2 linked regions of the Prochlorococcus marinus str. AS9601 genome follow. The protein of the gene in region 1 interacts with the protein of each later gene in a pairwise test. Links are inferred from orthologs where the notes say so. Each region holds a gene or a part of one and is shown in the gene's direction. Other genes may lie near its edges.

Region 1 (16,343 bases):
AAATTGAATTCAAATGGATCTATTATTGGAGGTCAACTTCTTCCAGGTTTTCTAACACAATTAAAATCAATGGAACAAAATACAAAAAATCTTAAAGTTCCCAAAAAATATGATATTCCTATCAAAGATTTTTTAATTAATACAGAACAAGCAATCTTAAAAGGAGTAATCAACTCTCTTAATGGCGTGATTAATAGTTTATTTAATCCCGAAAAGGATATTTTAATAATTTGTGGGGGAGACTCTCAATTAATCACAAAATCTCTAAAAACTAAAAAAGAAAATATTATCAATGCTCCTAATTTAGTTATGGAGGGGATGATTATTCACCACCTATCTATAAAAAAATTAGCTTAACCCAAGGTCTGCAATTATATGATCAGCCATTATTGCTGCTTTTACCTTTAAGTAAATTTTTTCTATGTTACCTTCAGTATCAATTAAAAAAGTATTTCTCATCATTCCCATATATTCTTTTCCCATGAATTTTTTCAGACCGTAGCTATCGTAATCAGAAGAAACTTTGAAAGGTTCAGGATCAGTTAAAAGAATAAAAGGTAAATTAAATTTTTCTATAAACCTCTGATGAGAGGATGCATTATCCTTACTAATACCAAGCACAACAATATTATTTTTTTGGAGTAAATCCCAATTCTCTTTAAAGTTACATGCTTCTTTAGTACATCCAGGAGTATTATCTTTTGGATAAAAATATAGTATTATTCTTTTACCTTTAAAGTCACTAAGAGAAACTTCTTTCTCAAAAGAATCTTTTAATTTAAATTCTGGTGCTTTGTCGCCAACCTTAAGAGCCATTGAAATTATTAAATGAGTATGAATATAAAATACCAAAAATTTGGTTTTATGAGATTAAAGGTGTGCAAGATGTCGCAACTATAGAAGAAATTAAAACTGCAAAAAAACTAACAAATTCAAGATCAAAGATTTTCTTAGAAACAAGAGCTTATTTGCGCCAATCACTTTCAACACTTTTTGATTTAGACCCCCTAGAAATTCCAATTAATGCTCAACCTGGAGAACCTCCAAGTTTACCCTCTGGCATGGGAAATATCAGTTTAAGTCATTGTAAAGATGCCATTATTATAGTCTGGCATAAAGGCAAAATAGGTATTGATATTGAGAGAGCAGATAGAGATTTTAACCATATAAAATTTGCAAAAAAATATTTTTTTCATACCAATAAATCAAACCATAATAATTATTTAACAAAAAATATGATATTAAATCAATGGTGTGCTGTTGAAGCGGCTATAAAATGGGATCACGGAAAAATCGCTAAAGACATTAAATATTGGCAATTTTTTGAAAAGCCTAAAGAATTAATTCATAAGAAGAAAAATATACATTTAAATTATTCACAGATTAACTTCCATAATTGGACTATCGCTTTAGCCTACGAAGAAAGAACTTCTTTATATCCTGAGATTATTTGTTGTTCGAAAAATTTTTAATTTTCTTTTCTTCTAAGCAGTTCATCATATTGAGTTTTTTCCCATCCATTATTATTTGGTTCCCATATTTTGAAACCTCTTAAAGATTTAGGAAGATATTCTTGTACGACCCAATTACCTGGATAATTATGAGGATTTACATAACTATTAGAATTATTTTTTAAATGAAGTGGAACATCAAAAGCATTAGTAGATTTGATTGTTTCAATTGCTTTAAAAATACTTTTCGTACTATTACTTTTTAGAGAAATAGCTAAGTATAAAGAAGCCTGCGTTAAAAAATATAATCCTTCTGGAAAACCAACTCTATCGAAAGCATCACAACAGGATTGTACAACTACTATGGCATTAGGATCAGCTATTCCAATATCTTCACTGGCAGATATAAGAAGTCGTCTAAAAATAAAATTAGGATCTTCACCAGCCTCCAGCATATTGGCAAGCCAGAATAAAGTTGCATCTGGATCAGAGCCTCTAATGGACTTGATAAAGGCACTTATTACATCGTAGTGATTTTGACCATTTTTATCGTAAACAATATTTTTCTTTTGTAGTGCATCCTCTGCTATTGAGAGATTAATATTGATTTCTTTAGCATCATTTTCAGAAGTTGTTTCTATGGCCATCTCTAGCGCATTGATTAATGTCCTTGCATCTCCGCCAGAAAATTTAATTAAATGACTTATAGCATCTTGAGTTAAATAAACCTTTTTTGAATCTTTTTGTTTTGAATAGTGATTAATGACTTTTTGTATTATTTTCTGTAAATCATTTTCTGCCAAAGGAAGTAATGTGAAAATACGAGACCTGCTAACAAGCGCTTTATTAACAGCAAAGAAAGGGTTTTCAGTTGTAGCACCAATAAAAGTTATAGTTCCATTTTCTATTGAAGGTAATAAAGCATCTTGCTGAAGTGATGTAAATCTATGAACCTCATCGATAAATAAAATTGTTTTTCTTTTTGAATTTATTAATCTATCTTTTGCATTAGCGATTTCATTTCTTAATTCTTTAACACTTGATAATACTGCATTTAACCTAATTAATTTTGACCGCGTATTAAAAGAAATAATTTCAATTAGAGTAGTTTTTCCAACACCCGGAGGGCCAGAAAAAATAAAATTACTAACCTTATCATTTAATATTGCACTTCTTAAAAGCGAATTCTCATTCAGGATTGGTTGTTGACCAAAAAAATCTTCCAAATTCTTTGGTCTTAATTTATCTGCCAAAGGTGCATTGTTTTCTATTTGAGAATAATTAGTAAATAAATTTTCTGAATGCATATAAATAAAATCAAAAAATTATTACTTTCAATTCTATGTAATTACTGTAGGATTTTCCATTTGAGTAAGTTTTGAAATGTTCAATAAAGCGTCTAAATCATCTATTAGAGGTTTCAAAGCGATCTGAGGATTTAACGAAAGATTCTGTTGAGGATCGAAAAACTTCTCAAAGTAAAGTCTTAATGTTGCACCCTTAGTTCCAGTTCCAGAAAGGCGCACAATTACTCGAGAATTATCATCAAGGACCAATCTTAAACCTTGATTTTCACTTATGGAATTATCAACGGGATCTAAATATGAAAAGTTATCTGCAACTTTAACTAAATGGCCAGCAAAACTATTTCCTTTTAAATTTTCGAGTAAAGAAGTTAGATTACCAAAGATTTGATTAGCAATATTTGAGGAAATTGCCTCATAATCATGTCTTGAATAATAATTCCTACCAAATTGTTTCCAATGATTCTGCATCAAATCACTTACCGAACATTTTTTCTCAGCTAAAACTTGTAACCAATACAACACTGCCCATAGTCCATCTTTTTCTCTCACATGATTACTACCTGTTCCGAAACTTTCTTCTCCACATAAAGTAATTAAATTAGAATCTAAAAGATTACCAAAAAACTTCCAGCCAGTAGGTGTCTCGAAACAAGGTATATTTAATGCTCGCGCGACATTATCAACCGCTGAGCTGGTTGGCATGGATCGTGCCACACCTGTAATACCATCTTTATAACCAGGTACACATTTTGTGTTAGCAGTGATAACTGCAAGGCTATCACTAGGATTTACAAAACATCCACTTCCTAAAATCATATTCCTATCTCCATCTCCATCGCATGCAGCACCAAAACTATAAGATTTTTTATTTAGTAACAAATCAGCCAAGTGGGATGCGTAAGTAAGATTAGGATCAGGATGTAAACCTCCAAAATCTTTTAACGGGTTACCATTCATGACACAATCTGGTGCAAGACCCATTTTTTCAACAAAAATATTTTTTGCATATGGACCTGTAACCGCATTCATTGCATCAAAGATTAACGAGAAGTCTTTTTTTAAAAAATCACTAATTTGGTCAAAGTCAAAAATTTTCTCCATCAAATTAGAATAATCTGTTAATCCATCAATAATTTCTAAGGTAGTTTCGTCGTAATGATAAGTACCATATTTACTAAAATCAGGTAATTGAATTTTACAAATTTTATAACTTGTTAGTAATTGTGAAGACTTAAAAATCTTATTAGTAATTATCTCAGGAGCTGGACCACCATTCGAGATATTCAATTTCACTCCAAAGTCGCCATCAATCCCACCAGGATTATGGCTTGCAGAAAGAATAATTCCACCTATAGCGTTTTCTTTTCTAATTAAATGTGAGGTCGCAGGAGTAGATAATAATCCGTATCTTGGAACAATAACCTTTTGAACTTTATGAGCAATGCATATTTGGACAATTTTTTCTATTGCTTCAATATTGCCATATCTGCCATCACCACCAACTACTAATGTTGAACCTTTTAAATCTCCTAATGATTGTAAAATTGCTTCAATAAAAACTTCTAGATAATGTTCTTCCTGAAACTTTAAAGTACTTTTTCTTAATCCAGAAGTACCTGGTTTTTGATCTAAAAAAGGAGAATTAATATTAATTACACTAACTTGATTCATATTTTTAAGAAAACTTTCAAAAATCTAACTAAATTAATGAGGCATTTCGGAAGTTCTTAACATAGCGATAAACCATAATGAAGAAATTAATAATGCACTAAGAATTCCGTAGTTAACACCAAATTTAGAAATTGTAATTGGAACTATTAATGGAAAAGTTAATGCTCCAAACAATGGGGTAAAAGCTACAATTTTTTTCAGCATTAATTTAATTTATCAAAACCATTCAGTCTCAGCATTATCTTTTTCATTAGTATCGTCAAGTGGAGTAGATCTATCAAATTTCATTGATATACTTTTTTCTTGCTCACCAGACACATCAACAGCTTTAATATCATATTTTTGAGTCCCGTCTCTAAATGGAACTTGAATTCTAAAAGTACCATCTGCAGCAAGAGGTACATCTTCTCCACCTATTGTTAGTTTTGCAGAAGGCTCTGTAGCTCCATAAACAATTAATTCAGCATCAGCAACGAGCCAAAAAGATCTATTTTTAACAATTCCGCTTCCAGAATCATTTAAACCTGATGACCATTTACCAGCACCTGAGTCTGTAAGATTATCGTTAAGGTTTGTTGAATTTAAGTTTTCCATAAATTCTTCAGAACCAACTTTTCTTCTGAGAGGAATATTAGTTGCTGCTTGGTATAACCTTTCATGCATACCATTTTGTTCTGAAACAACAGAATTAGAAATATCTGGTATTGACTCAGAAGTAGAATCTAAATTAAAAGGCACAAATTTATCAAGAATTTGCTCAGAGGGATGAGACCCAGGAACATGGCTTATTGAAGAAAATGCCAATGACATCCAGTTAAAACCATATTTGTAACCTAATTCAACTTTATAATCTCTATCTGCAAGTGGGATCGGCAAGTACCACTCAGTACTGTAACTATCAACTGCTATCTCCCTAAGTGTTCCTTGATTCAAGTTGCTTCCTTCAGAACCAGATGCATCAAATAATCGTAAACATAATTTATTGGCTCCTAAAGATTGTGCTTTTTCTCTATCTGCATCAGAAATTTGCCAGAAAACATAAGCCCAATCTGGATCTCGCGGTAGGAAAACTACATTTGTTTTAACTTCTTCACTACTGTTGAAAGAATTGGACTCAGCAGTTTCTTCAGGTTTTGACTGAGAAGCTACAATGTAGGTTTTTTTTGTAGATTTTTCTTGATATTTAAGTATTAAATCGACTAAAACAGCTTTTGTTTTGCGACTATACAGCGGAACCGATAATTTACTTGCTTCTTGACGTAATTGTCTGAGGGTTAGTGAGAGTAATTGATCTTTATTCATGATCCCATCAGCCACTTTAAATTCTCCGTTTTTGTTTGGGATCAGTATGTTCTTTTTTTTTAGGAATTGTGTGTCTTTTTGGCCTGTCGTCAGGATCCTCTGACTACTAAAGAATTCTCAAAATTAATATTTCTCTTCAAAACAGTTGGTATCAATGCAGTTAATTAATTTTCAGATCTTTTTGAAATGTAAATTAATTTTCTTTTTTTTTAAATTTTATTACCTGAATTTGTTAACGACTCAACAAAAATATATTTTTTCTTCGGGATCAGTTAAATAAAAAAGAATTCAGCGTTGTTCAACTAGAAGTACTAAATCATCTATCTCTAAATCCTGAATACTTTTACCTATTTTTTTTGAAAAAGCACTTAATTTTTTAGAAGTGGATTCTAACTGCTTATAAAAAAGATCACTAAATTTTTTATCATCAAATTTTTTGGATTGGTCATCACACCATTCTCTCAGGGGATTTTTATTTTGATATTCCAAACTATTATCTAAATTAATAATTTTTAAAATTTGAAGACAATGAGCGAGAATTCTTAAATGATGTTTCTGCATTATAGGTAGATCAAGATTATCAATTTCTTGAATAGTTTCTATATTTAATAGGTTAGACAAGGGATCAAGATGATTAGACATTAATTTTTAGTTTTAATAAAGGAAAAAAACTCAATATTGGGGGTATCTTTCGTTAGAGTATATAAAGCTAATTGTAATAAGTTATTTTTGATAACATGGTCAACGAAAATTTAGTTAAAGATGTAGTAAAAGAGCCTTACAAATATGGTTTCGTTACTGATATTGAAACTGAAAAAATAGAAAAGGGATTAAATGAAGATATCATAAAATTAATTTCACAGAAAAAAGAAGAGCCTAAATTTCTTCTTGATTTCAGATTAAAAGCCTTTAAAAGATGGCAAAAAATGAAAGAGCCTGATTGGGCAGCATTAGGATATAAAAAAATTGATTATCAAGATATTATTTATTACTCTGCTCCAAAGCAAAAAGAGAAAATTTCTAGCTTAGATGAAGTTGATCCCAAACTTCTTGAGACTTTTGACAAATTAGGAATCCCCCTCACGGAGCAAAAAAAACTCACAAATGTAGCAGTAGATGCCGTCTTTGATAGTGTTTCTATAGCCACAACTTTTAGAGAAGAACTTGCTGAACATGGAGTTATATTTTGCTCAATTAGTGAAGCAGTAAAAAATCACGCGGATTTGATTGAAAAATATTTAGGTACAGTAGTTCCAGCTAGTGATAATTATTTTGCAGCACTAAATTCTGCAGTTTTTAGTGATGGTTCTTTTGTTTATATCCCAAAAGGTGTTACCTGCCCTATGGATCTATCTTCCTACTTCAGAATTAATAGTGGAGATTCAGGACAATTCGAAAGAACATTAATCATTGCTGAAGAATCAAGTTCTGTAAGTTATCTAGAAGGTTGTACAGCTCCAATGTTTGATACAAATACCCTACATGCAGCAGTTGTGGAGCTTATAGCATTAGACGACGCCTCAATAAAATATTCAACAGTGCAAAATTGGTATGCTGGTGATGAAGAAGGTATTGGTGGAATTTTTAATTTTGTCACCAAGAGAGGAAAATGTCTAGGTAAGAGAAGTAAAATTAGCTGGTCTCAAGTTGAAACAGGGTCTGCAATTACATGGAAATATCCTAGCTGTCTTCTTTTAGGGGAAGAATCTGTAGGAGAATTTTATTCAGTGGCTCTCACCAATAATCTTCAGCAAGCAGATACCGGCACAAAAATGATACATATTGGTCCTAAGACCAAATCAACTATTGTTAGCAAAGGTATTAGTGCAGGTAACTCAAAAAATAGCTACAGGGGTCTTGTCAAAATGGGAACAAAAGCTACAGGATCAAGAAATTACAGTCAATGTGATTCAATGTTAATAGGGGATCAAGCTTCTGCAAATACATTCCCTTACATCAAATCTCAACAACCCAATTCTGAAATTGAGCATGAAGCAAGCACATGTAGAATCTCAGAAGACCAACTTTTTTATCTCCAAAGCAGAGGTATAGAATTTGAGGAGGCAGTATCTATGATGGTCAGCGGTTTTTGCAGAGATGTATTTAATCAATTACCTATGGAATTTGCTGCTGAAGCAGATAAGTTACTGGCACTTAAACTAGAGGGATCAGTAGGTTAATTAAACAATTTCTAAAGTGAAATGCAAAGTAAAATGAAAGAATCAGATCCAATTTTAGAAGTTGAAAATCTCTCTGCATCTACTGATAATCTTCCAATTTTAAAAGGGGTTTCACTTACTGTCTATCCTGGAGAAATCCATGCCATTATGGGAAGAAATGGATGTGGCAAAAGTACTCTTTCGAAAATCATTGCAGGACATCCCTCGTATAATATTACAAATGGCGACATAAAATTTTTAGGTGAAAACATCAACTCTCTAGAACCTGAAGAGAGATCTCAATCAGGAATTTTTCTTGGTTTTCAATATCCAATTGAGATTCCAGGTGTAAGTAATCTTGAGTTTCTTAGAGTTTCAACTAATGCTAGAAGGAAATTCCTCAACAAAGAAGAATTAGATACTTTTGATTTTGAAGAATTAGTTAAAGAAAAGTTAGAAATTGTGAAAATGGATCATGCATTCCTATCAAGGAGTGTAAATCAAGGATTTTCTGGAGGTGAAAAAAAAAGAAATGAAATTCTGCAAATGGCTTTACTTGAGCCCAAGATAGCAATATTAGATGAGACCGATTCTGGTCTAGATATTGATGCTCTAAGGATAGTGGCTTCAGGAATTAAAAAAATATCTAATGCACAAACTGGGATTATACTTATTACCCACTATCAAAGATTATTAGATGAAATTGAACCAAATTATGTCCATGTAATGTCAGACGGACAAATCATAAAAACAGGTGAGAGTGATCTTGCTTTAGAGCTTGAGAAAAAAGGGTATGAATGGACTGATAACTTTATAAAAGAGACCTAAGTAAATGGAAATTATTGAAAAAATAAAAACTAATAAATCGATTGATAATCAAACAGAAATACAAAAAATCTGTCTAAATAAATTACAATCAAGTCCCCTCCCTAATCCTAAAAGTGAACAATGGAGACTTTCAAATAAATCAAAATTTTCAGAGTTTTTAGACTACTCGGTCAATGAAACAGATCCAAAATTTGATACACCTTTTCCGAACATTTCTCAAAGTAATATTAGGTTAGTAATTGGGAATAATTTCCAAATTGATTTAATAGAGGAAAATTATTCAATAAAGCAACTAAGTGAGGATAAATTAGTTAAATATATCAAGGAACAGATATCTTGTTTTGATCACAACGAAAATTGGAGTGACTTACTAAACCTGTCTTTAAACTGTACAAAAAATACCTTGGGATTAAAAATAAGTGGATCAGAAATTCCTCCTATTGAAATTTTTAGTCACTCATCAAGTAACTCTTTAAACGCAAAAACCCTGGTAATATTTATAGAAAAGGATTGTGATATTGATTTATTACAAGTAAATCTTGGTAAAGACAACTCTTCATTATCTCAATCAACGTTCTTTTGTTTAGAAGAAAATAGTTCCGTAAATCATGGTGTTGTTTCTTACGGTGAAAACAAATCAAATCTATTAAATTCTCTCAATGTAATTCAACGAAAAAATAGCGAATACAATTTAGGATCTTTACATTTCAAATTTAATTATGCAAGATTTGAAATTCGTATTACACAATCTGAAGGAAACGCTAAAACCAATATTAAAGGTATGCAAATAACAAAAAAAGACGAACAAATTTCTACTTATACAAAAATAGACTTTAATGGCCCAAATGGATTTCTAGATCAAATCAACAAATCACTTGCTGACGATGAATCTCATGCAATATTTGAAGGTTCAATAATAGTTCCTAAAATTGCCCAGAAAACTGATGCTTCTCAATTAAGTAGGAATTTACTTTTATCAAATCTCGCACAAATAGATACCAAACCTCAATTAGAAATAATTGCTGATGACGTCAAATGCAAACATGGAGCTACAATATCGCAATTAAATGAAGATGAACTTTTTTATATGAGATCAAGAGGGATCACATTACCAGAAGCAAGTAAACTACAATTAAGTTCATACTTTCAAGAAATAATTTCATTTATTCCCGTTTCAAAAGATAGATGGGATTTGCTTGATAAACTTTTAAATGAAAAATAATGGAAACGATTCAAAATTTTCCTGAAATAACTAAGAAAGACTTTCCTCTTTTAAATAACAACATAAAAAATAATGAGCAAATCATTTATTTAGACCATGCTGCAACCACGCAAAAACCAATTCAAGTCTTGAAAAAAATTGATGAATATTATAGAAATTTTAATGCCAATGTACATAGAGGAGCTCATCAATTAAGTGCTAAAGCGACAGAAGAATTTGAAAATGCAAGATTTTCAATTAGTAAATACATCAAAGCAAATTCGCCAAAAGAAATTATTTTCACAAGAAATGCTACTGAAGCAATAAATCTAGCAGCTAGATCATGGGGCGAATATTCATTAGGAGAAAACGATGAAATTCTTCTATCAATAATGGAGCATCATAGCAATATTGTTCCATGGCAAATGGTTGCAGCGAAAAATAAGTGTAAATTAAAATTTATAGGCATCGATAAAAATGGGCAATTAGATTTAGACGATTTTAAGTCAAAACTAACCTCTAGAACAAAGCTTGTTAGCCTAGTACATGTAAGTAATACTCTAGGTTGCTGTAATCCAATCAAAGAGATAACTAAATTAGCTAAACAAAAAGGTTCTCTAGTATTAATAGATGCATGTCAAAGTTTGGCGCATCAAAAACTAGATGTAATAGATCTTGATATTGATTTTTTAGCGGGATCAGGACATAAACTTTGCGGTCCTACAGGAATTGGTTTCCTCTGGTCAAGACAAGAAATTCTTGAAAAAATTCCTCCTTTCTTTGGAGGTGGCGAAATGATTCAAGATGTCTTTGAAGAGACAAGTACCTGGGCTGATCTCCCACATAAATTCGAAGCTGGAACTCCAGCCATTGCAGAAGCAATAGGCCTTGCGGAAGCAATTAATTATATAAACACTATAGGATTAAATGAAATTAATGAATATGAAAAGACTATTACTAAATATTTATTTGAAAAATTAAATCAAATAGAAAATATTGAAATTATAGGTCCACCGCCGGAGATAGATCCAGACAGAGCCTCACTTGCCACCTTTTATATAAAAAATATACATTCAAATGATATTGCTGAAATTCTTGATTCAAAAGGAATTTGCATCAGAAGTGGTCACCATTGCTGTCAACCTCTTCACAGATACATCGGAATTAAATCAACAGCTAGAATCAGTATGAATTTCACAACCAATAAGGAGGAAATTGATATATTTCTTGAAAAATTAAAAGATACTATTGATTTTCTAAAAATCAATTCTTAAATATTCAAAGCATTTTTTAAAAATTCCATAGATTTTTGCATTACTATTTCTTTATTTTCAATATTTCTAAAACCGTGCCCCTCATTATCAAAAAAAATAACTTCTGAATATTTATTATTCTGAATCAAAATTTCCTGGATTTTAAAAGTTTGTTTATAAGAAATTACTTTATCTTTTTTTCCATGAAACAATAAGATAGGTTTTTTTATTTTGTTAATATGATTTATCGGTGATCTATTTATATAATCATCATGATTTTGTGCATAAATTCCTACCAAAGAATTTAAATAATCTTTTTCAAACCTATGAGTGTTGTAATGCATATCCTTCAAATCAATAACAGGATATTTACAAATTGCTGCTGTAAAAATAGACCCATATAATAAACAATTCAGGGCAGTTAACCCACCAGCACTATTCCCAAAAATTACTACTTTTTCACTATCAACTTGATTTGATTTAATCAATTCAAGAGCTAGTGCTTTGCAATCATAAGAATCAACAATACCCCATTTACAATTCAACCTCTCTATATATGCTTTGCCAAATCCTGATGATCCTCCATAATTAACTTCAGCAACAAAAAATCCCTTCGAAGTCCAATATTGAACCTCAGAATTATATGATCCATCAAAACATGAAGTTGGTCCGCTATGTGCTCTAACAAGGAGCGGTGGCTTTCTAAAATTTTCTACGAGCGGCCTATAAAGAAAAGAATGAGTAGATTGAGCTTCAAAACCTTTAAACCAAAATGTTTCAGGTTTTGAACAAACTTTTATATATTCAGCATTTATTTCCTCAAAAACATTTGATAAAACTTCCTTTTTAAAATCAATTTCAAGTAAATTTCCAAGAAAATCAGATCCATGACCTTTCAAAACTACTTTCTTCTCAAAAACACTGAAATCACTTATTGAGGTAAAAGGAGTAGAAAATTCTTTAACGCATTGAAGATCTTTATATTGTTCAACTACTAAATTATTTTCTTTTTTTGCTAAACAAAATAAATCTTTTATATCCCCTGAAAAAAATGTTATTCCTGAGACCCACTGAGGTACTCCATATTCAACAAAATTTCTCTCTACTCTTTTTTTAATAAAAATATTCTCAATTTTACTAGCATCTAAAAACAATAAGTTCCACCATCCAGAACTATCTTCAGAACATACTAAAAGAGTTTCACTTATCCAATAAGGATGAAAAAAAGAAACGTTTTTTTTGGCATTAATCAGCTTATCTGAGAATTTTTTTATTTTTGTTATCTCTCCATCTAAGTCAATTTGAGCAAAAAAAAGATCATTTTTCTCCCAAGGCATATATGGAGAACCCCACTCGACCCAAGAAAGTAAGCTAACAGAAGAATTACAAGATAATTCTCCAGCGAAATTTTTAAATTTTTTTATTCGGTAAATATCTTGTTTAGTTTTTTTTAGGTTTAAAGAAAATAAGTAATCTCTATTATTTATTTCACAAATACCATATAAAAAATTTTTTTGAGAAATAACAAACGAAGAATCAAAATTTCCATCAATTGATTTAGATAGTTGTCTTGGTTCTTGAACTGAATCGAGATATCTTTTTTGACTTCTATAATTTGATGCAACCTCTTTAAAAATTTGAAACCAAACTGCGTTGGTAATCTGATCAATCCATATCAAATAAAAATTATTTTTTAAATATATACATTTATAAGATTTACCACCATATCCATGAAAGTTATTTTTAATATTATATTTTTTACTTGTTAATTTCTGAGGAAACGCCTCTTTTTTATTAAATGGTCTTGCAAAAATGGCATTTTCATTTTGACCTTCACCAACAAGATCAATCCAAAAAATGATATCCCTAATAATAGTTAATTCTTTAAAAGATTTCTTTTTAGATACAGTTTGCCTAACTTTTAACTGATCATCATTACTCATTTAAAAAAACTATAAAGAATGCAAATTAAAGTGCTAGTATTTTTATAGCTAAACTCTTAAGTAAAAACCTTTTTTTTTAACGTGGCAAACCATTTTTCACAACTTGCAAAAAAGTCAAGAACAAATGGAAACGCAGAAAAAATTGCAAAAGAACAATCAGGTAAGCCATTTCTAGACATTTATAAACTTGGTGATGATGTATTGAGACAAAATTCCAAAAGAATAACTAAGGTTGATGAATCGATTAGAAAACTTGCAAGAGAAATGCTTCAAAGCATGTATGCAGCTAAAGGAATTGGACTTGCTGCACCTCAAATTGGAATCAACAAAGAGCTTCTTGTCATAGACGTAAATTTTGAAGATTCAGCAGCAGAACCTTTAATATTAATCAATCCAGAAATTACAGACTTTGGAACAACCCTTAATTCATACGAAGAAGGCTGCTTGAGTATACCTGGTGTCTATTTAAATGTAGTGAGACCATCAACTATAAAATTAAAATTTAGAGATGAAATGGGACGACCACGTAAAATGAAAGCAGATGGACTTCTGGCGAGGTGTATTCAACACGAAATGGATCACTTAAATGGAATATTATTTGTAGATAGAGTTACATCAAAAGATGATTTGAACAAAGAACTTTTAAAAGAAGGGTTTAACGAAAAAGACGTTATCTCAATTAATTAATTTAATGACTGAAACAACAATATTTCAAAAAATCATTAATGAAGAAATACCCTGCGATAAGCTTTATGAAGATAAGTTTTGTATTGCTTTTAATGATATCCAGGCACAAGCACCAGTTCATTTTTTAGTGATTCCAAAAAAGCCAATTATAAGTTTATTAGATTGTATTGAAGAGGATGTAAATTTATTAGGGCATTTACTTTATGTGGGTAGCAAAATAGCTAAATCAAAAAATTTAACTAATTGGAGAACAGTAATTAATACTGGAGCAGAATCAGGACAAACAGTTTTTCATTTACATATTCATTTTTTATCTGGAAGAAAAATGAATTGGCCTCCAGGTTAAAACTCTCGAAAGAAATGTTAATGGGTTATAAATAAGTAAAAACAAAATGAATACCCCAGATTCCCTAAATACAGAATCCAAAAATTTATTCAATTTAATCTCAAAAAATTGGGAAGAGCTAGACAATTCACTCAAAACTAAGTTAATTAAAATTTGGAGAGTTTTAACTTATAAATGGCAATTACAAATTTTATTTAATTTACCTTTTTTACTATGGTGGGCATTAGATAAATCTTTTCCAAAAATTCATGAATTTGATGCAACAATCTTGAATTACTTGAATTTACCTGACTGGGCACTTTCCTTTATTGGCTTTGGTCAATAGACTTCTAAAAGTTATAATTTATCCTATAAAACTTTTGAGTAATGAAAACAGTAGTTAATAATAAATCCAAATTTATCTTGCAATTACAAAAATTAAGGAAGCTATCTCAGCCATTTTTTCTTCCCATAGATCAATGTAATGGATTCCAGTTCATATGGCTTTTGATTTCTCTTTTATTTTGTGTGGGTGGAGTAGTACTTGTGGGTCTTACAGGAATAATAAGTTTTTTTGAAAGCTTTCAACCAATTTTTCTTGAAAAGTATTTCGGAGGTGTAGTAAGTACTGTCAATTCAATTTGGGCTGGGAGTTGGGGATTGCTTTTCTCTGCATTATTTCTAATTGGATCAGGAAGCTTTTTTAGCTTAAGACGTCAATTAAAAAACCGTAGATGGTTACATTGGTTATTCCTTGCGATAATTGTATTAATGCTTTTAGCTGTAAACGGAATAAACGCAGGTATTGGATTCATTGCAAGAGATTTAACAAATGCTTTGGTAGAAAAACAAGAAGATGGATTTTATCGGATATTGGGAATTTACGCTTGTTGTTTCGCTGTGGCCTTACCAATACGGGTTTCCCAAATATTTTTTACATATAAGTTAGGAATAATTTGGAGAGAATGGCTTTCAAAAAGTCTAGTCAAAGATTATATGACTAATAAAGCTTATTACCAGTTAAATCCCAATGATGAAGAACAAACCGATGTAGATAATCCCGATCAAAGAATCACAGATGATACCCGAGCTTTTACCGGGCAAAGTCTCTCTTTCACATTAGGTATTTTTGATGCCCTACTAACATTTTCACTTAATATTCTTATTTTATGGAGTATTAGTACAACACTTACTTTTTCTTTATTTGGTTACGCCGCATTTGCAACTTCTATCCTCTTAATTGCTGGAAAAAATCTTGTAAAGATTGACTTTGATCAACTCAGATATGAAGCAGATTTTCGATATGGCTTAGTACATATTCGAGATAATGCTGAATCAATAGCCTTTTATTCTGGGGAGAATCCTGAGCGAAGTGAAACTGAAAGACGCTTAGGAGAAGTGGTGAGAAACTTTAATTTACTGATTATATGGAGAGTAATAATAGACGTCATGAGAAGATCCATTAATTATGCAGGAAATTTCTTTCCATATTTAATAATGGCAATCCCTTACTTTAAAGGTGATATTGATTATGGACGCTTTATTCAAGCAAGCTTTGCATTTGGAATGGTTGAAGGTTCGTTATTTTTCATTGTTAATCAAATCGAAGAACTTGCAAAATTTACTGCTGGTATTGGCAGATTAGAAGGATTCCAATCAAAAGTTGAATCCATTAGCAAAACCAACCCAACACTTAATCAAAACGTTATTTCAGATTACCCCTCAATTCTTATTAATAATGCTGACCTTTGCCCACCAGGATCAAATAAAACAATAATTAAAAATTTAAATTTGAGCATCGACAATAATCAATCACTTTTGGTAGTAGGACCATCTGGGTGCGGTAAAACATCTTTACTAAGAATGATTAGTGGTTTATGGGAACCCGATCAGGGAGTAATTAAAAAACCAAAAATTGGGGAATTATTATTCATACCTCAAAAACCATACATGTTACTTGGTTCTTTAAGGGAACAATTATGTTATCCCACAGAAGTTAATAAATTTAGTGATGAACATCTTACTTCTGTACTTCATGAAGTAAATTTAAAAACCTTAGTGGATCGGTATCCTAATCTTGATATCAAACAAGATTGGCCACGAATTCTTTCCTTAGGTGAGCAACAAAGATTGGCTTTTGCAAGACTCTTACTAAATTCTCCAAGATTTGCAGTACTAGATGAAGCAACAAGTGCTTTAGATATTAATACTGAAAA
Region 2 (16,236 bases), 890 kb from region 1 along the record:
ATCAACTAAATCAGATGTTAAAACATCCATAGATACTAGATTATCGCCTTTCCTAAGGTTCATTGATTTAACCCCCCTTGCCGTCCTGCCAAGTGGCCTTAATTCGTTAATATCTAGTCTGAAATGGATCGCCATTCCTGTTCTTGATCCAATTAAAACACTGTCACCTTCTCTGGATAACCTAACCCAAGTTAAAGCATCTCCATCCTCAAGATTTATTGCTATTAATCCATTAGATCGAATTTTTGAGAAAGCAGAAAGTGAAGTTCTTTTTATAAATCCAGCCTTGGTTAGCATTAACAGATAACAATCGTTATCAAAAGAATCTACTGCAACTAGCGAGGTTATCTTTTCTTCTCTTGGTATTGGGAGAAGTTGAACTGATGGAGTACCTTTAGCTGTTCTGCTACTCATGGGAACTCTATATGCTGGTAAAGCATAAGATACACCTCTATCACTGAAAAGCAAAAGAGTATCATGATCATTACAACTTATAAATAGTTTTACTTCATCATCTTCTTGTGTCTTTGTTCCAGCTTTACCTCTAGACCCACGACTTGTAGATTCGAATTCATTAACAGGCATTCTTTTTAAATAACCCGCTTCAGTCAATAAAACTACAGATCTGTCATTAGCAATAAGATCAATATCATCTAGACCACCGCCCAAATCAAGTATTTCTGTTTTTCTTGGAGAGGAAAATCTTTCATCGATTTTATTAAGTTCTTCTAGAATAATTTCAAATATTCTTTCTTTACTATTCAATATTTGCTTATATAAGTTGATTTTTCTGGTTAACTCATCATGTTCTCCTTTGATTTTATCTGCTTCTAGTGCTGTTAATCTTCTTAATTGCATTTGTAAAATAGCTTCTGCCTGTGTGGCAGATAACTCATGATCAGCTTGTAAATTTTCTCTGGCTGAAACTGTATCTTTTGCTGATCTTATTAGATTAATTATCTCATCCATAGCACCCAATGCTAATAAAAGACCGTTTACTATATGATCCCTCTCTTCAGCCTTTTTCAATAAAAATCCTGTTCTTCGCCTTATTGTCTCTACTCTAAAGTCTAGAAATACATCTAACATTTTCCTGAGAGAAAGTGTTGTGGGCTCTCCTTTTACTAAAGCAAGTATATTTGCACTAAAGTTATTCTGTAGAGGTGTTAACTTAAATAGATTATTTAAAACTACTTGTGGGTAGGCATCTCTTTTTAGTTCAATAACAATCCTCATTCCGTCTCGATCACTTTCATCTCTAATATCAGAAATACCTTCTAATTTTTTTTCATTAACCAAATCAGCAATTCTTTCTATCAATGCTGCTTTATTTGTTTGAAATGGAAGCTCTGTAATTATTACTGCATCTTTTTCTGCTCTACTAGTAGATTTAATTTGCTCAATATTTGCTACACCTCTCATAGTTATTGAACCCCTTCCTGTTTTGAAAGTTTCTTTGATACCGTCTCTGCCTAAGATTTGACCACCTGTAGGAAAATCAGGACCCTTAATTATTTCAAAAAGTTCTCTATCTTCAAGTGAAGGGTTTTTGATTATTGATTTAAGACCATTAATTAATTCCCCTAAGTTATGAGGTGGGATATTAGTTGCCATTCCTACTGCTATTCCAGATGATCCATTTAGAAGTAGTTGAGGAATCCTAGCAGGCAAAACTGTTGGCTCTTGCTGAGAGCCATCAAAATTATCGGCGAAATCTACAGTTTCAGATTCAATATCCTCTAATAAACTTTCATCTGTAAGAGACTGCAAACGAGATTCTGTATATCTCATTGCTGCTGGAGGGTCGTTATCAACAGAACCAAAGTTTCCATGGCCATCTATGAGTGGCATCCTCATCGAGAAATCCTGAGCCATCCTAACCAAAGCATCATAAACAGCAGTATCGCCATGAGGGTGGTACTTACCTAGTACTTCTCCTACAACTCTTGCACATTTTCTATATGGTCTTCCGCTAGTTAAACCAAGTTCATACATTGCATAAAGAATCCTTCTATGAACAGGTTTTAATCCATCTCTTGCATCTGGAAGAGCACGACCAACTATTACGCTCATTGCATACTCAAGGTATGAGCGAGACATCTCATTTCTTAGGTCAGTCTGAATAATTCGGTCGTTATCTTCGCTTAAACCTGAGTTATCAGAATCTAAAATATCAGACATATAAAAATCCTTTTTTTAATAATAATCGCTGATTGTCATAATGAATAAAAAAAAATATTTATTTAATTCCCAAATACTTACATTTACACACAAATCAAAATAAAACCTTTTGTTTTTGAACAAATCTTGGCTTATTACCCCTTTAGTTGTTAATTTAATCAAAATAAAGAGTAAATTATCGTGAATATTGAACTTGGTCTAAATAAAAAAGTCAGAAGGGCTTATGGCATTGATGAAATAGCTTTAGTCCCTGGTAATAGAACTCTTGATTATGATTTAACTGATCCTTCTTGGTCAATAGGTGATATCAAAAGAGAAGTTCCGATCGTAGCTAGTGCTATGGACAGTGTTGTGGATGTTGATACGGCTGTAGAACTCACGAAATTAGGTTGTCTAGGGGTTATTAATATGGAGGGCATACAGACAAGATATGAAAACCCTGATGAAATATTAAACCAAATAGCATCAGTCGGGAAGAATGATTTTGTTCCGTTAATGCAGAAGATTTACAGTGAACCAGTCAAGGAGGAATTGATTTTACAAAGAATAAATGAGGTCAAAGAAGGAGGAGGCATCGCTGCTTTTAGTGGGACTCCACAAGCCGCTATTAGGTTTAAAGAAATACTTAATAATTCCAAAATAGATTTATTTTTTCTTCAAGGAACAGTTGTTTCAACTGAACATCTTGGTATGGAAGGTAAGGAAACCTTAAATATTAAAGATCTCTGCCAATCTATGAATGCCCCAGTTGTAGCCGGAAATTGTGTTACTTATGAAGTTGCAAAACTTCTCATGGACTCTGGAGTTGCAGGATTAATGGTTGGGATAGGACCTGGAGCGGCATGTACATCAAGAGGAGTATTAGGAATTGGAATCCCTCAAGCAACTGCAATTGCTGATTGTAGTGCGGCAAGAAATGATTACTTTAAAGAAACTGGTCGTTATGTTCCTATTATTGGTGATGGAGGAATTGTGACGGGCGGAGATATCTGTAAATGTTTAGCATGTGGATCAGATGCTGTAATGATTGGATCCCCAGTAGCTAAATCCTCAAACGCTCCAGGTAAAGGATTTCACTGGGGTATGGCTACTCCAAGTCCAGTATTGCCAAGGGGTACAAGAATTGAAGTTGGTTCTACAGGATCCTTAGAAAGGATAATTAAAGGCCCTGCCTTACTTGATGATGGGACACATAACTTATTAGGAGCCATTAGAACATCAATGAGTACTCTTGGAGCAAAAAATATTAAAGAAATGCAAAAAGTTGAAATAGTTATCGCACCATCTCTTCTTACAGAGGGTAAGGTTTATCAAAAAGCTCAGCAGCTTGGGATGGGTAAGTAATTCATTAAGAACAAAATTATAAAACCTTAGTTAATTAAATATTAAATTGAAAAATATTCTAATTAGGAGCTATTATGAAATGATGGGGGAAACCCCATACTCCTCACACACTAAATCGCCCGATTAATCGGGCTTTTTTAGATATTTTGTTACTTATATTATTTTATCTGTAATGAAATCATCACTTAAAAGAATTGCCTGCTAAATTTTCAAAAAGGAATACTTAAATTATGTCATCAGCTCCAGCCGTAACTGATTCTTCATTTGACAAGGATGTACTGCAAAGTGATCTACCAGTATTGGTTGATTTTTGGGCACCATGGTGCGGTCCATGTAGGATGGTTGCACCAGTTGTAGAAGAAATCTCAAAAGACTTTGAAGGGAAAATTAAAGTTTTTAAATTAAACACAGATGAGAATCCAAATGTAGCAAGTCAATACGGAATTAGAAGTATCCCTACCTTGATGATTTTTAAAGGAGGTCAAAAGGTTGATACCGTTGTTGGTGCTGTGCCAAAAGCAACTCTTTCGAGCACTTTAACTAAGCATTTATAAATTTAAAAGCTTTGCATAAAATCGGACTAATAGACTATGGAATGGGTAATATTCATTCTGTAACGAAATCTCTAGAAAGTCTTGGAGAAGAAATTATATTAATTAAAAACTTTAATGATTCTAAGCTTTGTAAGGCGATAATACTTCCTGGGGTTGGAGCATTTGATCCAGCGATGAATAATCTCATAAATACTGATTTGATAAATGATTTGAAAAATTGGATTAAAAGTGGGAAGTCCTTTTTTGGGATATGTTTAGGTCTCCAACTCCTTTTTGAATCTAGTGATGAAGGAAAAGTTCAAGGGCTTGGAATTTTAAAAGGAAAAATACAAAAAATACCCAATATTGTTAACCAAAGAATCCCACACATGGGTTGGTGCCAACTTATACCTACAAAAAAAAATACTCTTTTTGGGATTGAAGAATTAAATAATTGGGTCTATTTTGTACATTCCTATCATGCAATCCCAGATGACTTAAATATTATTGCAGCTCAGGTTGATTATGGCCCTGAAAAATTAACTGCAATGATCGAGAATGATAATTTATTAGCCTGTCAATTTCATCCGGAAAAATCTGGAAAAACCGGAGAAAAACTTTTGAGACGATGGCTTAGCAATATTCAATAATTGATAATTACTGATGAAGACAAACTTAAGATTAATAGGTGGTAAAAAACTCCAAAGTCCAAATAATTCCAATACCAGACCTACAACTTTGAGAGTAAGAGAGGCTATATTTAATATATTGAATAAAAGAGTTGAAAATAGTAACTGGTTAGATTTATTTAGTGGAACAGGGACCATATCTTGTGAAGCCTATAATCATGGGGCAAGCAAAATACTTGCAATTGAAAAAAACAAAATCAACTCAAAAATATGCTTAGAAAATTTACTCTCGTTGGAGAATATAGAGAATAGGAGAAATGATATAGAAGTTATTTGTAAAGACGTTGTGAAATGGACAAAACCAAATTATGAGAGAAACTTATCATCTAAAAATATGGATTTAAACAAATTAAAATTTGATTTTGTTTATCTAGATCCTCCATATGATGTGGATTTCCATGAATTAGTTTTAAATCAATTATTTAATTGTAATTTTTTAAAAAAAGATTCAACTGTTATTTGTGAACATTCTCCAAAACTTTTTATTAAAAAAAGTACTTTGTGGGAAACTATAGATGTAAGAGATTATGGGCAGTCAAGATTAACATTTTTAATCAATGTCCAGCATTCCTGAACCTCTTCTGTATTGATTCCATGCACTTACGAATAATCCAAGAAGAGTTATTGGAACTAACCCTAAAACAATTCCACATAGAAGAGGCTCGATCATCTTTTTGCCTTTTTTGAATTTCTTATTCACAATTGTTACATAGAGACTATTTTTTGTGTCAACATCTTCATCAACTGCAGCAGAAAGAGACTTCAAAAGTGAATTCTTAAAAATTGTTTTTATTGTATTTGGAGTTTTATTGATTTGTTTTTCAATATTTTTTTTAAAACATCATGAAAATAACAAATATATTGTTGAAACTCTTGAGCTTAATGGCTCTGCTGAGGAAGGAGATGCTCTTTTTAAGATAAATTGTGTTGGATGTCATGGAATTACAGCAAGAGGATTAGTGGGCCCAGACTTACACTCAATAACTCAACGTTTGAATGATAAAGAGATAATAAAACAAGTTACTGGAGGCCTAACTCCTCCTATGCCAAGCTTTGAAATTGATCCTGTAAATATGTCTAATTTATTAAAATATCTTCATAGCCTTGAATGATTTTGGGAAAAAATTTTTCTAATTTAAAGGTAATATTAGTTGAGCCAAATGGCCCTTTAAATGTAGGTAGCGTCGCTAGATTATGCAGTAATTTTGAAGTTGATGAATTAAGAATCGTCTCTCCTAAATGCGATATTTTTTCTTTAGAAGCAAAAAAAATGGCCCTTAAAGGTCAAAAAATTCTTGAAAATTGTAAGATTTTTGATGATCTTCAAAAGGCAATTTTTGATTGTGATTTAGTATTAGCATCTTGTGGAAGGATTGATGTAAATAAAGATTCATTTTTTGTATCTTCTGAAGATATATTTGATTGGACTTTATCCTTTAATAAGTTAAATAATTTAGCAATTATATTTGGCAGGGAAGATAGAGGTTTAACTAACAGTGAATTGCTTCTGGCAAATAAAACTTTTAGTATCCCAACTTCTCAGAATAATCCTTCATTAAATCTTTCTCACGCTGTTTCAATAGTTTTATATGAATTGAATAAGTCTTCTAAAAAGAATTTGAATAATGAATTAAAAGTTTTTAACTTAGCATCATCTAAGGAAGTACATGATACATTTCTTGATATAGAGGAAATGCTTTTGCGAGTTGGATATCTCTTAAAACATACCTCTAAGGCAAAAATCAGTAAATTTAAGAATTTTATTTTGAGGGCAAATACATCAATGCACGAAATAAATGTTTTAAGAGGAATTGTCCATCAAATAAATTGGTTTTTGAACAATTCAAAAAAAAATAAGTAAGTATAAATTTGATTAGTTATTGTTCTCTTCTTGTTTTAATTTGATAGGAATATTTACTAAAAACATTTTCTGAAGTAGCATCTATTGATTATTTGAATATTTAAGAAAACTAAAACTGTGCCTACAACAAAGAAAAGAAGAGTTTTTCCTTTTACAGCAGTAATTGGTCAAGAAGAAATGAAATTAGCTCTCTTGTTAAATGTTATTGATCCAAGAATTGGAGGAGTGATGATAATGGGTGATAGAGGGACTGGAAAGTCAACTACAATCAGGGCCTTAGCTGATTTGTTGCCTGCAATCGATGTTGTTAAAGACGATCCATATAATAGTTCACTAGTCGATCCTGATTTACAAAGTAAAGAAGTTTTGGAAAAAATTACTCAAGGAGAAAATCTAGAGAGTATTCAAAAACAAGTACCTATGGTTGATTTGCCTTTAGGGGCTACTGAAGACAGGCTTTGTGGAACCATTGATATAGAGAAGGCTTTGAGCGAAGGTGTTAAGGCATTCGAACCAGGTCTATTAGCAAAAGCTAATAGGGGGTTACTATACGTTGATGAAGTAAATTTACTTGATGATCATTTAGTTGATGTACTTTTAGATTCGGCCGCTTCCGGATGGAATACAGTTGAAAGGGAGGGAGTTTCAGTCCGACATCCTGCGAGGTTTGTCCTTATTGGTTCAGGAAATCCAGAAGAAGGTGAATTAAGGCCTCAACTATTGGATAGGTTTGGAATGAGTGTTGAAGTTAAGACAGTTAGAGATGCTGAATTAAGAGTTCAAGTGGTTGATCAAAGAACTTCTTTTGATGATAATCCTGATGAGTTTTCATTGAGTGTTGAGAAACAACAGGATGAACTTCAACAAAAAGTTATTAAAGCACAAGAAATATTAAATTCTGTTCAAATGGACGATGATTTAAGATTGAATATTTCTGCAATTTGCGGAGAACTAGATGTAGATGGTTTACGTGGAGATATTGTTACCAATCGATCAGCAAGGGCAATTGCAGCATTTGAGGGCAGAACTGAAGTGCAAGAAGATGACATAGCAAGGGTTATTTCTTGTTCTTTAAGACATAGACTTAGAAAAGATCCCTTAGAACAAGTTGATTCAGGAGAAAGGGTTATTCAAGCTTTTTGTAAAGTATTTGATTTAGATGAAAAAGAAAATTTATCAAAATTTCAATTATCTGCTGAAGCTTAATAACAGTGAGAATAATTGGGATTGACCCCGGATTAGCTAGAGTTGGTTATGGAATAATTGAGATAGAAAATGAAAGAAAGATATTATTAGATTGTGGCGTTATTGAAACAGGTAAAGATAAAAAAGAAGAAGATAGACTTTATGAGATATTCCAAGATCTTAATGAATTAATAAATCATTGGAAACCAACTGTAGCGGCAGTAGAAAAATTTTTCTTTTACAGGTCAAGTACTACCATTAGTGTGGTGCAGGCCAGAGGCGTGATTATGATGGTATTGGCCTCTAAAAAAATTCATGTTAGTGAGTATTCACCCGCTAAGATAAAATTAACAATTGCTGGATCAGGAAAGGCATCTAAGAAAGATATTCTTGATGCTGTTATGTACAACTTAGATCTTGACAAACCTCCAAAACCTGATGATTCAGCAGATGCATTAGCTATAGCACTTACAAAACTAAATGAGGATGGCTTTAACTAAAAAATTTAATATGACTATCTTTGAAAATAAGAAATTGGAGAGGGATAAGTTTAGAAAACTAAGAGATGGGATTTCTCTTAATCAAAGAGAAAATGTAGAAAAGAATGTAAGATTATATGTTGATTCATTTTCTAAGGGATATAAAAATATTGGTTATATAGCAATATATTGGCCTTTAAAAAATGAAGTAGATATAAGAAGTCTTAAGAAAAAATTTTCTTTAGCTTTGCCTAGATGTAAAGAAAAAAAAAAGTTGTTATTTTACCAATGGGATGAAAAACCTCTTACCAAAGATTCTGAGGGGATATTAAGTCCAAATAACTCTTCCCCATTAAGTTATTTGCAGATAAGCATGATATTTGTTCCATGTCTATCCGTTGATAAAAACCTAATAAGATTAGGTTATGGAGGAGGTTATTTTGATAAATTAAGGATAGATAATGATTGGAGAAATGTTCCATGCATTGGAGTATTAACTTCTAATTGTGTAAGTAAAATTCCATTAACCAGGGCTGAGTGGGATATTCCTCTATCTGGCTTTATCACAGAAAAAGAAATATTTGTATAATAGAAGACTCATAAAGTGATTAATTTATAGTTTTAAAAAATGGAACAGGAAAAATACAATAATTTATCAAAATTAGTAGAAAAGTTGAAGAAATCAGAAGATCCAAAAAGAAAATATGAATACATTTTGTGGTTAGGCAAGAAATTGAAAGAACCAGATAGTGAAATCCTTATTGAAGAAAATAAAGTTAAGGGATGTGTTTCAGAAGTTTTTGTTAAGGCAACTATTAAAACCGGTAAATTATTTTGGGAAGGATATTCTGATGCTCTCATAACAAAGGGTTTGTTGGCCTTTCTAATAAGTGGATTAAATGAGTTAACACCTAATGAAGTTGTTGAAATAGATAAGAAATTTATTGAAGATACTGGTTTGAAAGCAAGCTTAACTCCTTCACGATCAAATGGGTTTTTAAACATATTATTGAAAATGCAGTCTCAAGCAAATGAATTTTTGTAGGTCTAATAATATAAAATTAAATTCAAAGTAAAAAGAAATAAAACAATGAGAAAATGCAAAATTGGTATTGTAGGTTTTGGAACTGTAGGTTCAGGGATTTATAAAATATTAACTTCTGAACTCGATTCACATCCAATTCTAGAAGAAATAGAAATTTCAAAAATAGCAGTTAAAGATCTTGATAAAAAAAGAGATATTGAGCTAGATAATAATTTATTAACTGATGATCCATTTAAATTAATTAATGACCCATCTATAGATGTTATTGTTGAAGTAATGGGTGGGGTTGATTTAGCGAAAGAAATTATTCTGCAATCATTAAAATTAGGTAAATCTGTAGTTACCGCAAACAAAGCAGTTATTGCAAGATATGGAGAAGAAATATATAAAACTGCATCTAAAGAAGGTGTCTATATATTGTCAGAAGCAGCTGTTTGCGGGGGGATTCCAATAATTGAACCCTTAAAAAGATCATTAAAAAGTAACAGTATAAAAAAAATGGTTGGGATAATAAATGGCACAACAAATTTTATTCTTTCAAAGATGGCAAATGAAAAAGCTGATTATAAGGAAACTTTAAAATTGGCCCAAAGCCTTGGTTACGCAGAATTTGATCCAACTGCAGATGTTGAGGGGCATGATGCTGCTGATAAGATTTCAATCCTTAGTGAACTCGCATTTGGAGGGAAAATCAAAAGAGAGGAGATACATTCTGAGGGTATCAGTAAAATTAATCTCAAGGATATCGAATATGCCAATAAATTAGGATTTGAAATAAAACTTTTAGCGCTCTCTGAAAGGGGACAAATTAATAGTAATGATTCACTCGCTTTAAATATTTGGGTAGGACCTTCTTTGATTCCAAAATCTCATCCATTGTCAACAGTTAAGGGAGTTAACAATGCCTTGTTGATTGAGGCTGATCCTCTTGGAGAAATAATGTTATATGGTCCAGGTGCAGGGAGTGGTCCAACTGCAGCATCAGTAGTATCAGATATATTAAATCTGCATGCCGCCTCAGTAAAAAATAATAATTCAATCGATCCATTATTATCTTTTGATTTCTGGAGAAACTGCCATATCATAGGATCTTCGCAAATAAACAAAAAAAATTACCTTAGAATTATTTGTCTTGATAGTCCAGGTGTAATAGGAAAGATTGGAGATATTTTTGGAAAGAATAATGTATCAATCGAATCAATTGTTCAACTTGATGCGAGTGAGGACAAAGCTGAAATTGTCGTTATTACTCATGAGGTGAATAATGGAGATTTTGAGAGATCGAAAAATGAAATAAATTCGTTAAATGAAGTAAAAATTATTGCAAGTCAATTAAGTTGTATTTAAAAAAATAGTTTGCAAATTTCTTTATAGCTTGGTAAACCGAAGAAAGTAAGTGTTTGGATTTAGCACCTTAATGATTCATTCAAAATTATTAGACAGTGAAAATAATAATAATAATTTAATTTCTTCTGAAAACCTTTATAAAGGTGCTTGCGTAAAAATTAAAAATAGCAATAAAACTTTTCAAGTAATTGGTTTAAATAGAGGTAAAGAAATTTGTTGGGTGAGAGAATGGCCTTTTGCTTGTAATTCTAAAAAAACGTTTGCTTTAGAAATTAGTCAAATAACCTTACAAATTTTCTGCTCAAATAATTCTTCAGAATAATCAAGAACTAAGGAAATATGAAAAAAAAAATTGTTTTATCAATATTTATAATTTTAATTTCTTTTTTACAGAATTCTTGCGGCTCAAAAAGAATATCTGAAAAAATCATAGTAGCAAGTTCTGGAAAAATTGAATCTTTAGATCCAGCTAGAGCAAGTACTCTTAAAGCAATTCAATTAATCAGTTCTCTTGGAGACACATTATATGAATTAAATTCTAACGGAGAATTAATACCTGAATTGGCCTCGGGGATGCCAGTTATTTCAAAGGATAGACTTCAAATAACTATCAATTTAAGAAAGAATGTTTTCTTTCACGATGGAACTGCATTTAACTCAAATGCTATGAAGTTTACCTTTGATAGATTCAAAAGAATTGGAACGATGAACTATATTTTAGGAAATAAGATTAAATCAATAGAAACGCCAAGTGAATATTCAGTGATAATAAATTTGAATAAACCATCAAGTTCTTTAAATGGTTTACTCACATCAGTAAATTTAACTCCAATATCTCCTACATTTTACAAACAATATTCTGATAAGTTTCTAAATGAAAAATTTGTTGGTACTGGCAAGTATGTGCTGACCAGTTTTTCTAATGAAGTTCAATCAATTGATCCATATTTGAATTATTGGGGTGAAAAGCCCTCAAATAACGGCGTTAATTTTGTGGGCTATTCAAACTCATCCTCTCTTTTTGGGGCTTTAAAAAGTAAACAAATTGACGTGCTTTTATCAAATTCAATTGATGATAGTCAGAGAAAAAGTTTAAATGATTTAAGCAAAAATAAACATTTTAATGAAGGTAATAGCCCTTTCACTGAATTAAGTTTTATAAGCCTCAAAACTAGTTCTTATCCCTTAAGTAATTTTAATTTAAGATTGGCTTTAGCAAAAAGTCTTAATAGAAAATTGATTAGTGAGAAAGTAAGTTATGGATTAAGGAAGCCATCTAGATCAATTATTCCTCCGATATTAAAAAAAGATAATCAAGAACTGTGGCCTAAATATGATTATTTAGAAGCGAGAAGGTTATTGCAAAAAGAAAATTATTGCAATGGAAATATTCTAAAAATACCCCTTACTTATAGATCGAACGTGCCAGCTGACAAGCTTATTGCTCTGACATGGCAAGAAGAAATTAAAAATTCTTTGAAAGATTGTATTGATATTGAACTCAATGGGGTTGAATCTACAACAGTTTATAAGAATCTAAGTTTAGGAATTTATACGGCAGTTCTTCTCGATTGGACTGGGGCTTATTCAGATCCAGAGGCTTATCTTACCCCTCTTTTAAGTTGTAATAAAATAGTTGACGGCATATGTAAAAAAGGAGAATCAGTTTACAGCGGTAGTTTTTGGGGATCTAAGAAAGTGGAAAGTTTATTTCTTGAAAGTGAAAAAATAAGTGGAATTAAAAGATTAGAAAAACTTGTTGAAATTGAAAAAATAGCAGCAAGTTCAATACCATATATTCCTATTTGGATCTCCTCTCAAAAAGCATGGTCACAAAATAAAATATCAAAACCTATTTTTAATGGTGCAGGAATAATCTCATTGAGTGATCTTGAGTTAATTAATGAGTAGAAATTTAGATAAACTACTAAATTATTCCTTATTGAAAATTTCATTAATACCGATAATGTTATGGATAATTTCTTCATTAGTTTTTATTTTATTAAGAATTGCTCCCGGCGATCCTGTAGATGCCATACTTGGATCTGGTGCAGATGAGGTTTCCAGGGAATTTCTAAGAAATAAATTGGGGCTAAATGAACCTTTAATAAATCAATATTTTTCATATATTAAAAATATATTGCACTTAGATTTTGGCCAATCTCTTAGTACCCAAGAGCCAGTCCTTAATATTATTATAAAGTCGTTGCCTGCAAGTCTTGAGCTTGGATTCTTTTCAATATTAAGTGCCACACTAATAGGATTTCCATTGGGATTAATTGGCTTAAGAAATAGAGGTAAAAAGACTGATTATATTGCGAGAATATTAGGAATTGCCACATATGCGATCCCTCCTTTTTGGGGTGCAATGTTAGCTCAATTATTATTTTCTGTATTTTTTAATATTTCCCCAATTGGAGGGAGATTTCCTATATTTCAGCAACAACCCCAAATTACAGGTTTTCTAGTTTTAGATAGTATTCTTTCAAATAATATTATTGCCTTGAAAGATAGTCTTTATCATCTCGCACTTCCTTCGATTACCCTTGGCTTTTTATTAAGTGGTATATTCAGCCGCTCATTAAGAGTAAATTTGGATAAGACATTAAAAAGTGATTATGTAAATGCTGCTATATGTAGAGGAATATCGAGGAAAAAAATATTTTTAAACCATGCATTGCCTAATGCTCTATTGCCAATTGTCACTATTTCTGGCTTGACTATGGCCTCTTTAGCAGGAGGTGCTCTTTTGTTCGAGGTGACTTTCTCATGGCCAGGTATAGCTTTAAGATTACATGAAGCTATTTCTCAAAGAGACTATACTTTGGTTCAAGGAATTGTAATTTTTACCTCTATGCTTATAGTCTCTCTAAATCTCTTAGTGGATATTTTAATCGCATATTTAGATCCACGAATAGAGTACTAATTTTCGGAAATTTCTTTTATCGTTTCAAGATCTAAAAAATGGAAGTCAAGTCCCAAATCTCTTTGGTTTTTAACTACATTAGGGATCTTTTGGTCTTTAATATTTTTTAAAAATTCAACTATAAATTTAGTAGATAAATCTTGTACTAATATTGGCTCTGAACCAATAAAAGATTCACTTATTTTGAAGAGGTCATTATTTTTTTCATAGCTTTTATTAATTCTTATTGGAGAGAAATGACTTGCTCCTTCAATAATTAGAAATCTATTTGATGGATTATCTAAAGCATAAAAAACTTTAAATTGTTCATTCATTAACGGTGTAATAAGGTCATAAGTACCTCCTATTAGAAGAGTTGGTACCTTAATGCCTGTACTATTTTCTTTTGGCCATACTAGACTTCCAAATGAATTAAAGCCTACTATGGCACTGGCCTTATTAGTGTTATTGTTCTTAGGGAATGGTATTTCACTCAACTGACATTGAAGTAATTTTGATAAATTTGTAACCGCAAAGTCTTTTAATGCCAAATCACATTTTTCCTCTAGTTGATCAGTAGGTTTCTTGCCTTCATATAAAAGTGCTATTAAAGCACCAAGTGAATGCCCCATTAAAATGTAAGAATTATTAGGTAAATCAAATTCTCCATTTTCATGAGCTTTCAATACAGCATCTAAATCTTTAATTCTATATAAGTAAAAGTCTGCACTTCCTGGTATTGTTTCCTTACCATCGAGTACTTCTATGAATGATTCTAAATTACTTCCTCTATGATCTATGAATAATATTGGCCAGCCTCTTCTAGCTAATTCGTTACCTATCCATTTGAAATTATTAATTTCTCCTCCAAGTCCTGGCATAAATATTATTAATTCTCTATCAGAATTTGTTTTATTGCTTTTCCATATTTCAATTTCAAAAGGTTTCACTCGGTGAGGAGCATAAATTTTTTTTTCAATTTTTATTAGATCTTCAATTGATTTTTTTTCAGTATTTTTAGAGACATTTTGTTTAGTTCTTTCAAGTTGATTTAATTTGGACAACAGTTCTTGTTGCATTGATAATTCATTTTTCCAAGATGAAATTATTAAAATTAGATTATCAATATCCAGTGAAATTTCTTCTGATGGTAATGCCTTTATGATGTCTAAAGTTGAAATTTGTTTTTTTTGATCTAATAAATTTTCTATAGTGTTATATATTTCTGTTCCATTATTGTCATTTGGAACTTTAATGCTTTTGCTTAATTCTGTAAGAATTTTACGCCCTATCCAACTTCTTAATATTTCTCTATTTAATCCATCTTCTTTGAAAACTGGAAATTCTAAAAACTTTGATAATTCAAAAACTCTTATAAATCCATTTTTTTTTAACCAATCTATTAATTCTGTTGAATTATCTTTGTATTTTTCTAATTTTGATAATTGTTCTATAGTAAGAGGGATTTCCATCTCTTCAAACTTAATATTTATCTTTTCAGCAGCCTTTAAACCATTATTAAAAAATAAACCACAAAAACTAAAAAAAATTATAAAAATGTATTTCACTAGTGATTAGTCCAAATAGTTTACAAATTAGCAAAAATTGGTGGATTCAATTTCCTTATCATTTGAGGTTAATAACTAAGATAAGATTTTTCGCTGCATTTGGAGCAGGAGGTGTTATTTATTTAACATCACTTATTTTTAATAACCTAGGATTATCGGCGACAGATATTGGCCTGGGATTTACCATTTCAGCAATAATTGGAACCGTAACAAGACTCTTTACAGGTAATTATCTTAATAAAACGGGAAAAATACAATTTCCGATAATTACTTCTTCAATACTAAGTATTGCCGCTAGCTTATGCCTCATTTTTTCAAGAGATACTTTTTTGTACATAATTGGGCAATCACTTGTTGGGGCTGCTGCAGGAATATATTGGCCTGCTGCCGAGTTTGGGGTGCCCTATTTTTGTCATCCTATCGAAACACGTAAAGCTTATGCCCTTGTTAGAAGTTCGGAAGCTTTAGGAATATTTCTAGGGGTATTCTTAGGAGGGTATATGACAAATTTTTTGTATTTTAAATCAATATTTATAAATGATATATTTTGCATGTTAGTTATCACGTATTTAATATCTAGAAATAGTTCTTCTATAAAAAGAAACTTAGAAAATTTTCAAAAAAAATTAGTAGATCCAATTAATCAGGGACAATTGAAATGGAATAAAAATTCAACAATAATAATTTTATCTATTTTATTGATAACTACCTCTTTAGCCCTTATACAAGTAACTTTGCCTCTGGATCTTGTTAAAGGTGGAGTATATCGTAATGCATTAAACAAAGAAATTATTAGTCTTATAATTTCTATTCAGTTAATTTTATTGTTGTTTTTACAATGGCCTATCGGTTCTTGGATATCTAAGAAAGAAAGATTATTTGGCTTGAAATTTAGTTTAATAAATTTCTCTTTCGCTTCATTTTTATTATTTATTTCTAGTTATTTAAATATCCCAGCGTTTTATTTAATTTCTTTGGCATTAATTTTAGTAAGTTTAGGGACTGCTTCATTTCTTCCAACATCAACAGATGTCGTTTTCAGAATAGCTCCTTCAAATAAAAAAGGTTTTGCACTCGCTTTATTATCACAATGTTTCGC

The links.
Region 2: the proteins of A9601_RS09510 (region 1) and A9601_RS14605 interact in binary tests that used the Escherichia coli proteins (3 or more experiments, as listed by UniProt). The link is inferred for Prochlorococcus marinus str. AS9601 from one-to-one orthologs.

The regions. Positions count from the first base shown.
Region 1 is NC_008816.1:80,452-96,794, reverse strand. The notes cover bases 9,067-12,066. They hold A9601_RS09510 (aminotransferase class V-fold PLP-dependent enzyme), read left to right. Parts: upstream 9,067-9,939; coding sequence 9,940-11,193; downstream 11,194-12,066. Other genes in these bases: A9601_RS09505 (alpha/beta hydrolase family protein), read right to left, coding at 11,190-12,066; A9601_RS09515 (SufD family Fe-S cluster assembly protein), read left to right, coding at 9,067-9,940. In the rest of the region: A9601_RS09565 (type III pantothenate kinase), read left to right, coding at 1-357; bcp (thioredoxin-dependent thiol peroxidase), read right to left, coding at 349-816; A9601_RS09555 (4'-phosphopantetheinyl transferase family protein), read left to right, coding at 816-1,472; A9601_RS09550 (AAA family ATPase), read right to left, coding at 1,469-2,758; A9601_RS09545 (alpha-D-glucose phosphate-specific phosphoglucomutase), read right to left, coding at 2,792-4,429; A9601_RS18465 (hypothetical protein), read right to left, coding at 4,463-4,633; A9601_RS09535 (DUF4912 domain-containing protein), read right to left, coding at 4,646-5,746; A9601_RS09530 (hypothetical protein), read right to left, coding at 6,020-6,373; Fe-S cluster assembly protein SufB, read left to right, coding at 6,469-7,911; Fe-S cluster assembly ATPase SufC, read left to right, coding at 7,933-8,718; more of A9601_RS09515, read left to right, coding at 8,723-9,066; more of A9601_RS09505, read right to left, coding at 12,067-13,115; def (peptide deformylase), read left to right, coding at 13,197-13,802; A9601_RS09495 (histidine triad nucleotide-binding protein), read left to right, coding at 13,807-14,148; A9601_RS09490 (hypothetical protein), read left to right, coding at 14,195-14,473; A9601_RS09485 (ABC transporter ATP-binding protein/permease), read left to right, coding at 14,515-16,343. UniProt on the Escherichia coli protein: Cysteine desulfurases mobilize the sulfur from L-cysteine to yield L-alanine, an essential step in sulfur metabolism for biosynthesis of a variety of sulfur-containing biomolecules.
Region 2 is NC_008816.1:965,879-982,114, reverse strand. Bases 7,716-10,608 are described here. They hold A9601_RS14605 (SufE family protein), read left to right. Parts: upstream 7,716-8,900; coding sequence 8,901-9,317; downstream 9,318-10,608. Other genes in these bases: A9601_RS14600 (homoserine dehydrogenase), read left to right, coding at 9,363-10,608; A9601_RS14610 (5-formyltetrahydrofolate cyclo-ligase), read left to right, coding at 8,304-8,861; ruvC (crossover junction endodeoxyribonuclease RuvC), read left to right, coding at 7,820-8,293; bchI (magnesium chelatase ATPase subunit I), read left to right, coding at 7,716-7,814. Also shown: gyrA (DNA gyrase subunit A), read right to left, coding at 1-2,181; A9601_RS14655 (GuaB3 family IMP dehydrogenase-related protein), read left to right, coding at 2,362-3,525; trxA (thioredoxin), read left to right, coding at 3,756-4,079; imidazole glycerol phosphate synthase subunit HisH, read left to right, coding at 4,091-4,708; 16S rRNA (guanine(966)-N(2))-methyltransferase RsmD, read left to right, coding at 4,722-5,321; petG (cytochrome b6-f complex subunit V), read right to left, coding at 5,298-5,417; A9601_RS14630 (c-type cytochrome), read left to right, coding at 5,473-5,859; A9601_RS14625 (RNA methyltransferase), read left to right, coding at 5,856-6,608; more of bchI, read left to right, coding at 6,726-7,715; more of A9601_RS14600, read left to right, coding at 10,609-10,664; A9601_RS14595 (hypothetical protein), read left to right, coding at 10,735-10,986; A9601_RS14590 (ABC transporter substrate-binding protein), read left to right, coding at 11,004-12,575; A9601_RS14585 (ABC transporter permease), read left to right, coding at 12,568-13,590; A9601_RS14580 (alpha/beta hydrolase), read right to left, coding at 13,587-15,137; A9601_RS14575 (MFS transporter), read left to right, coding at 15,140-16,236. UniProt on the Escherichia coli protein: Participates in cysteine desulfuration mediated by SufS. Cysteine desulfuration mobilizes sulfur from L-cysteine to yield L-alanine and constitutes an essential step in sulfur metabolism for biosynthesis of a variety of sulfur-containing biomolecules.